2 regions of the Bacillus sp. N6 genome follow, and region 2 is predicted to be linked to the other one. Evidence: riboswitches for the same ligand, from Rfam matches in the RefSeq annotation. Region 2 holds a riboswitch; the other holds the start of a gene.
What was found. Region 2 has a riboswitch for cyclic di-AMP ahead of ACUXVC_RS03855 (hypothetical protein). Riboswitches for the same ligand answer to the same signal wherever they lie in the genome.
Positions count from the first base shown of each region.

Region 1: linked by a shared signal. The riboswitch ahead of ACUXVC_RS09170 (APC family permease) and the one ahead of ACUXVC_RS03855 (hypothetical protein) in region 2 are both predicted to bind cyclic di-AMP.

Region 1 is NZ_CM127843.1:1,757,992-1,762,420, forward strand. Features, by position in the region: gene ACUXVC_RS09155 (hypothetical protein) at 1-320, opposite strand, end outside; gene panE (2-dehydropantoate 2-reductase) at 496-1,440, shown strand; gene ACUXVC_RS09165 (hypothetical protein) at 1,504-1,632, opposite strand; cyclic di-AMP (ydaO/yuaA leader) riboswitch at 1,772-1,918, shown strand; gene ACUXVC_RS09170 (APC family permease) at 2,063-3,889, shown strand.
Region 2 is NZ_CM127843.1:750,583-755,011, reverse strand. Features, by position in the region: gene kdpA (potassium-transporting ATPase subunit KdpA) at 1-1,221, opposite strand, end outside; gene kdpF (K(+)-transporting ATPase subunit F) at 1,241-1,318, opposite strand; gene ACUXVC_RS03870 (SipW-dependent-type signal peptide-containing protein) at 1,318-1,422, opposite strand; cyclic di-AMP (ydaO/yuaA leader) riboswitch at 1,519-1,664, opposite strand; gene ACUXVC_RS03865 (hypothetical protein) at 1,799-1,921, opposite strand; gene ACUXVC_RS03860 (hypothetical protein) at 1,925-2,158, opposite strand; gene ACUXVC_RS03855 (hypothetical protein) at 2,172-2,558, opposite strand; cyclic di-AMP (ydaO/yuaA leader) riboswitch at 2,652-2,799, opposite strand; gene thiD (bifunctional hydroxymethylpyrimidine kinase/phosphomethylpyrimidine kinase) at 2,885-3,697, opposite strand; gene thiF (thiazole biosynthesis adenylyltransferase ThiF) at 3,713-4,429, opposite strand, start outside.

The sequences.
Region 1 (4,429 bases), 1.0 Mb from region 2:
ATAAGGTTTGTTGTTAAATGTCCAGTTAAGTTAAGGTCCTTTGAATAACGTTGCAAGCCCTTTTGATGCTCTGAATGAGGAAAGAGAATTTTATTTGTAAATGAAAGATAGTATGCTTCCATATTTTGATGTGAAACTTTAAACTCCCCATAATATGTATTTTCATCATCGAGATGATCGAGCCGAAAAGGACGAAAATCGTTTTTTTGTAAGAAAGGGAACATATTTTGTTCATATCCAGCTTTAAACGAAAACGGGAATATAAATTGGAATATAGCTGTTGCTACACCTTTTTCCTCAATTGCTTGTATTGCCTCCATCTACATTGTGTCCTTTCCATATATGCTATAGAAACAACATGCCCAAATTTATTTGAAAATAACCACTCTTTTATACTCAATTGAGAGTGAAAATTCAGCTTATTTAGTAGGGAACATGTATAATGTTATGTATACTAAAAGTTATAAAATTGTATTTTGAAAAGGGGGATGCTGTATGCGGATTTTAGTATTAGGCGCTGGTGGAGTCGGAGGATTTTTTGGTGGCAGATTAGTCGAGAAGGGAGAAGATGTCACGTTTCTTGTTCGTAGTAAACGGAAAAAACAATTAGAGGAAAGAGGACTTGTAATCCGAAGTGTTAACGGGGATTTTTCCTTCCGACCGAAATTAATAACGAAAGAAGAGCGAACTTCTCCATTTGATGTCATTTTATTTTCAACAAAAGCGTATCACTTAAACGAGGCAATTCAAGATTTGAAGCCGTTTGTTGGCGAAAATACTGTAATCATTCCATTGTTAAATGGTATCGCTCATTTATCGCTATTACAAAAAGAATTCGGCGAAGAAAAAGTAATTGGCGGTTTATGCTTTATCGAGACGACGTTAAACGATCAAGGAGAAATTGTACAAACTAGCGCTGCCAACAGACTTGTGTTTGGAGAAATTAAGTCTCAAAATTCAGAGAGAGTAAAGCATATTTCTAAAGCATTTTCAGGTACGAAATCTAGTTTTGTTTTAAGTGAAAATATTACGCAAGATATGTGGCATAAATATTTATTTATTACTGTAATGTCAGGTGTGACAACGTTAATGCGTGCACCAATTGGACCAATCCGTGAAAGTGAAGGCGGCCGTGATTTTATCCGTAATGTGTTTGAGGAATCTGTACAAATCATGAGAGTATTAGGAGCTCCAGTAAAGGCTAATATTGCCCAGGAACATATGAAAACGATTGATAAAATTTCGTATGATATGAAGTCATCAATGCAACGTGATATGGAAAAGGGTTCGTTTATTGAAGGGAAGCACTTGCAAGGATATTTACTGGATGTAGCAGAGAAATTTTCTATAGCGGCACCATTATTAGAATCTATATATCAAAATTTAAAGGTGTATGAAGAGATGACCTTTAACAAATCTGTAATAGAATTAGATGTATGAAAAAATAAAAAAGATAGCAATATATAAGTGTATTGCTATCTTTTTTATTTTTTGTATGACAAATTATTTATTTCTTTTCGTTCTATCTGTCAAATTTATTTCCTGTTCACGTTTACCATATAACTGATTAATTTCATTTGCTACTGCATCTAAATATGAATCGGAAAAAATAGGCTTCTTTTCTTTAGACATATGGGTCTCCTTTGCGGATTTTTAATATTCATTATGTATATTTCTCAGCGGATTATGCGCAATCATTTTAATTTTTTTCTTATTAAAAATTTTTGTTTACTTTTTGAAAATAAAGGAGTATTATAATCCACAGTTTCAATTTTCTAAATCGCTGAAACCGCATGGTACGGGGGACCCGTTTTTACGGATTAGTACATAATCCGATGGGGTGAATCCTTGAAAAAGGTAGGGCTACTCATAGGCCCGAATCCGACAGCTAACCTCGTAAGCGTTATATTGAGAAGGAAGGTGGAGCTTGTGCGACAAAAAAAATAATGTCTACAAGTCTATTTCGCTATGGCTTGTAGACATTTTTTGTTTTCTGAAGAAATCGTTTACTGGCTGTAACAAGCAGAAAAGTTCGTACAAAATTATTGGAGAGTGGACAGCATTGGTTTCATCTATTAAAAGATTTTTAATTGGAAGACCGTTAAAATCAACAGAGCTTGGAGAACAAAAGCTTAATAAAACGAAAGCTTTAGCTATTTTATCTTCTGATGCATTGTCATCAGTTGCTTACGGTCCAGAGCAAATTTTAATTGCTTTAGCAGGTGTGGGAGCGATCGCTTATTGGTATTCCATTCCGATCGCTGTTGGGGTATTAGTATTATTGACAGCCCTTATTTTATCTTATCGTCAAATTATTTTTGCTTATCCGCATGGCGGGGGAGCGTATGTTGTATCAAAAGAAAATTTAGGGATGAATCCAGGCTTAATTGCTGGAGGATCTTTATTAGTCGACTATATTTTAACTGTTGCGGTAAGTGTATCTGCAGGTACAGATGCGCTAACATCTGCTTTTCCTAGTTTACATGCACATAATGTAATCATTGCGATTATATTTGTTATATTTATTACGATCTTAAATTTAAGAGGAGTAACGGAATCAGCTTCTGTTTTAGCATATCCTGTTTATTTATTTGTTTTAGCCCTATTTATATTAATTGGTGTAGGCATATATAATATTTTGACTGGTCACGTTTCGCAGGCTTTACACACGCCGATCGGAACGCCGGTTGCGGGTATTAGTTTGTTTTTACTGTTAAGAGCATTTGCATCAGGTAGTTCTGCTTTAACAGGTGTTGAAGCAATTTCAAATGCAATTCCGAACTTTAAAGATCCTGCGCCAAACAATGCTGCAAAAACATTGCTTGCAATGGGTGCATTACTTGCTGTGTTATTTTCAGGAATTGTATTTTTAGCTTATTATTACGGAGTGACGCCGAGTAAAGAAGTAACAGTTGTTTCTCAAATTGCTGAACAAACATTTGGACGTAATTTCATGTACTATTTCATACAAGGTACAACAGCTTTAATATTAATTCTCGCAGCTAATACAGGCTATTCTGCATTTCCTTTATTAGCGGTTAACCTCGCAAAAGATAAATTCATACCGAGAATGTTTACGATTAGAGGAGACCGTCTAGGTTACTCAAACGGTATTATAATACTTGGAGTTGCTTCGATTATTTTAATTGTAGCTTTCCAAGGACAAACAGAACATTTAATTCCGTTATATGCAGTAGGTGTATTTATTCCATTTACACTTTCTCAAACAGGGATGGTATTAAAGTGGCTTCGTGAAAAACCTGAAGGATGGGCTTTAAAATTAACGGTTAATTTAATTGGTGCAGTTATTAGTTTTATCGTAATGAGCATGTTCTTTTTAACTAAATTTGCACAAGTTTGGTCGATTCTTATTTTCTTACCAGTTATTATCTTCTTATTCCATCGAATTAAGAAGCATTATGATGCAGTGGGTGATCAATTAAGTTTAAAAACTTGCGAGCCTCTTATTCCAATTGAGGGGAATGTAATTGTCGTTCCTGTAGCAGGTATGACGCATGTAGTAGAAAATTCATTGAACTATGCGAAATCTCTTTCTGCAGATCAAGTTATCGCTGTATATGTTGCTTTTGACAGAGAAGAGGAAAAGAAATTTGAAGAGAAATGGAAGGTGTGGCAACCTGAAGTAAGGCTTGTTACATTACATTCTCATTATAGAAGTATTATTCAGCCGTTAACGAAGTTCATTGATACAGTGCAATATAAGGCAAGTGAATCGAATTACCGCGTTACGGTCGTTATACCACAGTTCATTCCGAAAAAAGGTTGGCATAACATTCTTCATAATCAATCCAGTTTACTCATACGTGCGTATTTACTTTATAAAAGAAATGTTGTTATTACGACAGTTCCATATCATTTAAAAAAATAAGAAGATTTTTGAAGGATAGCTTCGTGAAAATGAAGCTATCCTTTTTGTGTATATGCTATGCATAATTGCATATGGGTTTAAAAGTTATATGGATATAATTTTATTAGTTATTTATAAGTAGTGTTTTCTGTTGTGATATATAGATATTTCAATCGATAAAGTGAATCGGATTATATTTTGAAATAAGGACATGAAAGCTTGGAAATAAAGGGAATGAAAATACTTCTTTACGTTATATAAACAGCTGTGTTTAAATGACCTTACAGTACAAAACATATATGAAAACAAAACGAAATTTCATATTTACGCATGTTTTTTAGTTTAAAATGAATAATATTTTTACGTAATATATTCACTATGTGAATGTGGGAATTTCGATGAAATAGAAAATTTATACAATATTATTCATACTAAACACATATGAAAAATAATAAAATGTTTTGTGGCGATAAGTAAGTACTGTAGCAATATGAGAGAGGTGGTTCATACATGGATCGTGGTGAGGACGTTCTCTATTTTAACCATCTCAAGTTATGGGCA
Region 2 (4,429 bases):
ACCTTCAATCTTTTTACCTAAAAACTCTGGTGTCCGTCCAACCATTAACCCAGATATAAACACCGCGATAATTGCATACATAATAATGTTTACAAAGCCTGCTCCAACTCCGCCATACACTGTATTTAACATCATATTTACAAGTGGAACTAGACCGCCAATTGGTGTTAACGTATCATGCATCGTATTAACAGCCCCAGTTTCAGCAGCTGTCGTTACTGTTGCGTATAGTGAAGAAAATACTGTTCCAAATCGTACTTCTTTCCCTTCTGTACTTCCTTGTACATGTTCGATACCCATTCCATTTAATGCCGGGTTCCCGTTTAGTTCAGATGTCGTAATCGTTATAAACCCTAGTAAAAATACCATAAATAGTGACACGAAAAGAATGCGGCCTTGTTTTTTATTTCCGACCATTCGTCCGTACGTAAATGGAAGTGCTGTTGGTAATAACATCATAAGCATCATTTGCAAAATATTACTCATTTGTCCTGGATTTTCGAAAGGATGCGTAGAGTTTGCTCCGAAAAATCCACCGCCGTTATTTCCAAGTTCCTTAATGGAAACGAATGATGCAACAGGTCCACGTAAAATACTTTGCTTTGCACCTTCAATCGTTTGTGCTGTAACCGCCCCATCTAACGTTTGTGGTACGCCAAGTGCGACAAAAACTAGTGCCGCAATAAATGCGATAGGAAGAAACACTCTCGTTAACGCTCTCGTAAAATCAACGAAAAAGTTACCAAGTTCTTTTCCAGCAAGTCCTCTTATAAAAGCCATAACGAGCGCTAATGTCGTTGCTGGTGCCGCAAACATTAAAAATGTAATTCCGATTAATTGTGATAAATAAGATAAACCATTTTCACCGCTATAATGCTGTAAGTTTGTATCAGCCATAAAACTAATTGCTGTATTAAAAGCGAGCGTAGGCTCCATCCCTTCAATATGCGCTGGATTTAGTGGCAGCACACCTTGTAATCTGAAAATGAAGTATACGACAACGATCATAAATCCATTTAATAAAACTAATGATAATGCGTACTGTTTCCACGTTTGATTGTATGCTTTTACACCCGTAATTTTAAAAATAAGTTTTTCAAAAGGCCCGAATACTTTATCTAACGTTTTGCTACCTTGAAAAGCTTTTTCTAAATAAATCCCCGTTGGCTTTGCTACTAAAATAAACAAGAGCATTGTAATAATGACTGCAACCCAAATCATAATGAATAATTCCCCCTAATTAAAACTTCTCTGGATTTAATAATGCATACACTAAATACACTGTAATTGCTGCGACAATAACCGATAAGACAATCATCATGATTGCTTTCCTTCTTTCACAACTTTATCTGACCAACTTGCAAGACTTGCCATCGATGCAACTAATAAAATAAAAATCCCGACCATTACAACATCTAACATAACTATCCCTCTCTTTTTGTTAAAATTTACCATTTAAATATTAAAAAAGAACACTGAGCTCTACTCAGTGTTCAAAAAATGAACAACAAAAAGTAAACCTCCTCTCTAAACGCTTACGAGGTTAGCTGTCGGATTCGGGCCTAAAGAGTAGCCCTACTTTCAAAACTGAAAGATTCACCCCAAGTGACGATGCACAAAATTGGTTCCCCCGCTCCATTTCTGGAACTCAGCGATTTTAGGTTTTTTTGGAAATTTTATGAATGATTTATGAGAGTAAATATACTCCTCTATATTTCACTTGTAAAGGGGTAAATTACTGAAAATAATAATATTTACATTCATTTAAACGCTTACATTGAAGATTATTACTGTTATTTCATCTATTTTCTTTATTTCTCTTTTCTTTTCTTAAAAATGACCTTTTAAATATGAAATAAAAAGAGCGAATGACATGAAGTGCATAGCTTGTTGCACTCAGCATTCGCTCTTTTTTATTCACCCTTTATTCTCCTCGTAAAAATGCACGTAAATTTCTCCCACGAATATAAACTTGTGTCAATTCTGCATGTAGCTGCTCATACTCGGTAATATCCATCTCTAAATACAAAGCATCTTTTGATGGTAATATAATATATGGCCCTGGAAAAAGGGGATCAATCTGGACCAATTCTTGAACTCGCTCTACCGATACTGCCCAACGATTTGCTATATCTCCAAGTAATAGTACCTTCATCATTTCTTCCCCCGCCCTATTCAAAAAATAAAAAAGAAATATTATCACAATTTGTAAACACGACAAACTTAGCTCCAATTGTTTCATAGAGCCTCGCTGGATATCGTTTATTCCTTGTAACAACAGTAATAGGTGCTTGAAAAGAAAAACGAATGTGTTCTGTGAAGAAACTAACGATTGGAAGCTCATCCCCTAGTAAAATGACCTTCTTAATACACTCACAAATACTAGTAAAATCCTGCTCCTTACTACAACTATAAGTCCAATCAAACCCACAATTCCTAACTTCAGCCGCTACCTCTTCATTTGCTGTAAAAATAACTAACTCATGTTGAAATGCAACTAGATCTCTTAAACTATTTACCTTACTTTCTTCTCCAACACAAATAAGTGTTAGTTCCATGTACCTCATCCTCCTTAGTATAAAAGAAATCAAACATAGATTGATATTCCCCTATACTAATCAGATCGATGAAGTGATGTATCCATCATGGCACCGTCCTCTCTCAAGACGCTTACGAAGTTAGCTGTCGGATTCGGGCTTTGAGAGTAGCCCTACTTTCAAATTTGAAAGATTCACCCCTAGTGACACTGCACAAATTGGTTCCTCCGCTCCATATAATTGGACTCAGCGTTTACAAAAAAATATATTCTGGCTGATATATTACTCCTGTATTTTGAAAAAGTAAACAGAAAAAAAGCCAGTTATAAAACTGGCTTTTCACTTATCTATACACGCGTTCTATTCACTTTATACGCAAAATGATTCGTCGGTCCATGACCACTACCAATATTCAATGGCTCTTCAATTGCTATACTAATAAATCGTTTTGCTTCTTGAACAGCATCTTCAATTGAGTATCCTTTCGCAAGTCCTGCTGTAACCGCTGAAGCAAATGTGCACCCACTTCCGTGCGTTTGCTTTGAAGGAATTCGCTCGCTTCTAAACTCAATAAATTCTTCTCCATCAAAGAGGAAATCAATTACTTCATTACCTTGATATTCTGCATGTCCGCCCTTCATAAGCACATATTTAGCACCTAATTCGTGCAATACTTTTGCAGCTTCCTTACTATCTTCAACATTATGAATCTCCATCCCAGTTAACACTTCTGCTTCTGGAACATTCGGTGTTATAACGGTTGCTACTGGTAATAAATATTCTTTTAATGCATGAACTGCTTCTTGCTGTAATAATGATGCACCGCCTTTTGCGATCATAACGGGATCTAGCACAATATTATTCCAGCCAAATTTTTTAATTTGTTCTGCAACAATTTGAATTATTTCACTACTAAATAACATTCCTAGTTTCACTGCATCTGGTGTTAAATCCGTACCAATTGAATTCAGCTGTTCTGTAATACCTTCTAACGGAACAGGATATACCCCTTGAACGCCAAGCGTGTTTTGAGCAGTAATTGCCGTAATAGCCGTCATTCCGTATACACCAAGCTCTTGGAATGTTTTTAAATCTGCCTGAATTCCAGCACCGCCGCCGCTATCAGACCCTGCAATTGTTAAAGCTTTATTCACTTTCATCCCACTCATCCTTTTCTATCCAAAATAGCGATGATAAATCGTTTTTGCTTCGCTTATATCTTTCGTTCCATGTACGAGCACACGGCCATCTTTAAAGGCGACTAACCTCTTGTCTTCAACAGAAAATGATAGTAAATATGGATTTACATTTAAATCATTCACGCGACCTTCCAGCAACTCTTTATATTGTTCAAAATTCATTTCCTCTTTATGAGGTGGTCTAATTTGAACTGTATTTCGCCCGCATAAAACTGCTGTTTTTGATGTGTTCTCTTTATTTAAATACGGATATAATGCATTCTCTCCGCATGAAGAACAATTATGCTGGCGAAGCTTTTGCACATTCATACATGAATACTCATTCTTCCACATATCAAACGATACAAGCCCATCTCGAAGTGATTCGTAATCTTCTACTAACAGTTTAAGAGCTTCTGTTACTTGATGAGAAACGACAAGAGATACAGCAGGTGATATAATACCCGCTGTATCACATGTTGCCCCGCCAAGCGGAATCGACTGCAATAAACATGATAAACATGGTGTTTTACTAGGAATGATTGTATAAGAAAGACCGTAACTACCTACACATGCACCGTAAATCCATGGAATAGAATATTTTTGTGCTATATCATTCACAATAAAGCGTGTTTCAAAATTATCAGTCGCATCAATCATTACATCAACGTTTGTAACAAGTTCTTCTAGCTCTTCAGCTGTTACATCTTGAAC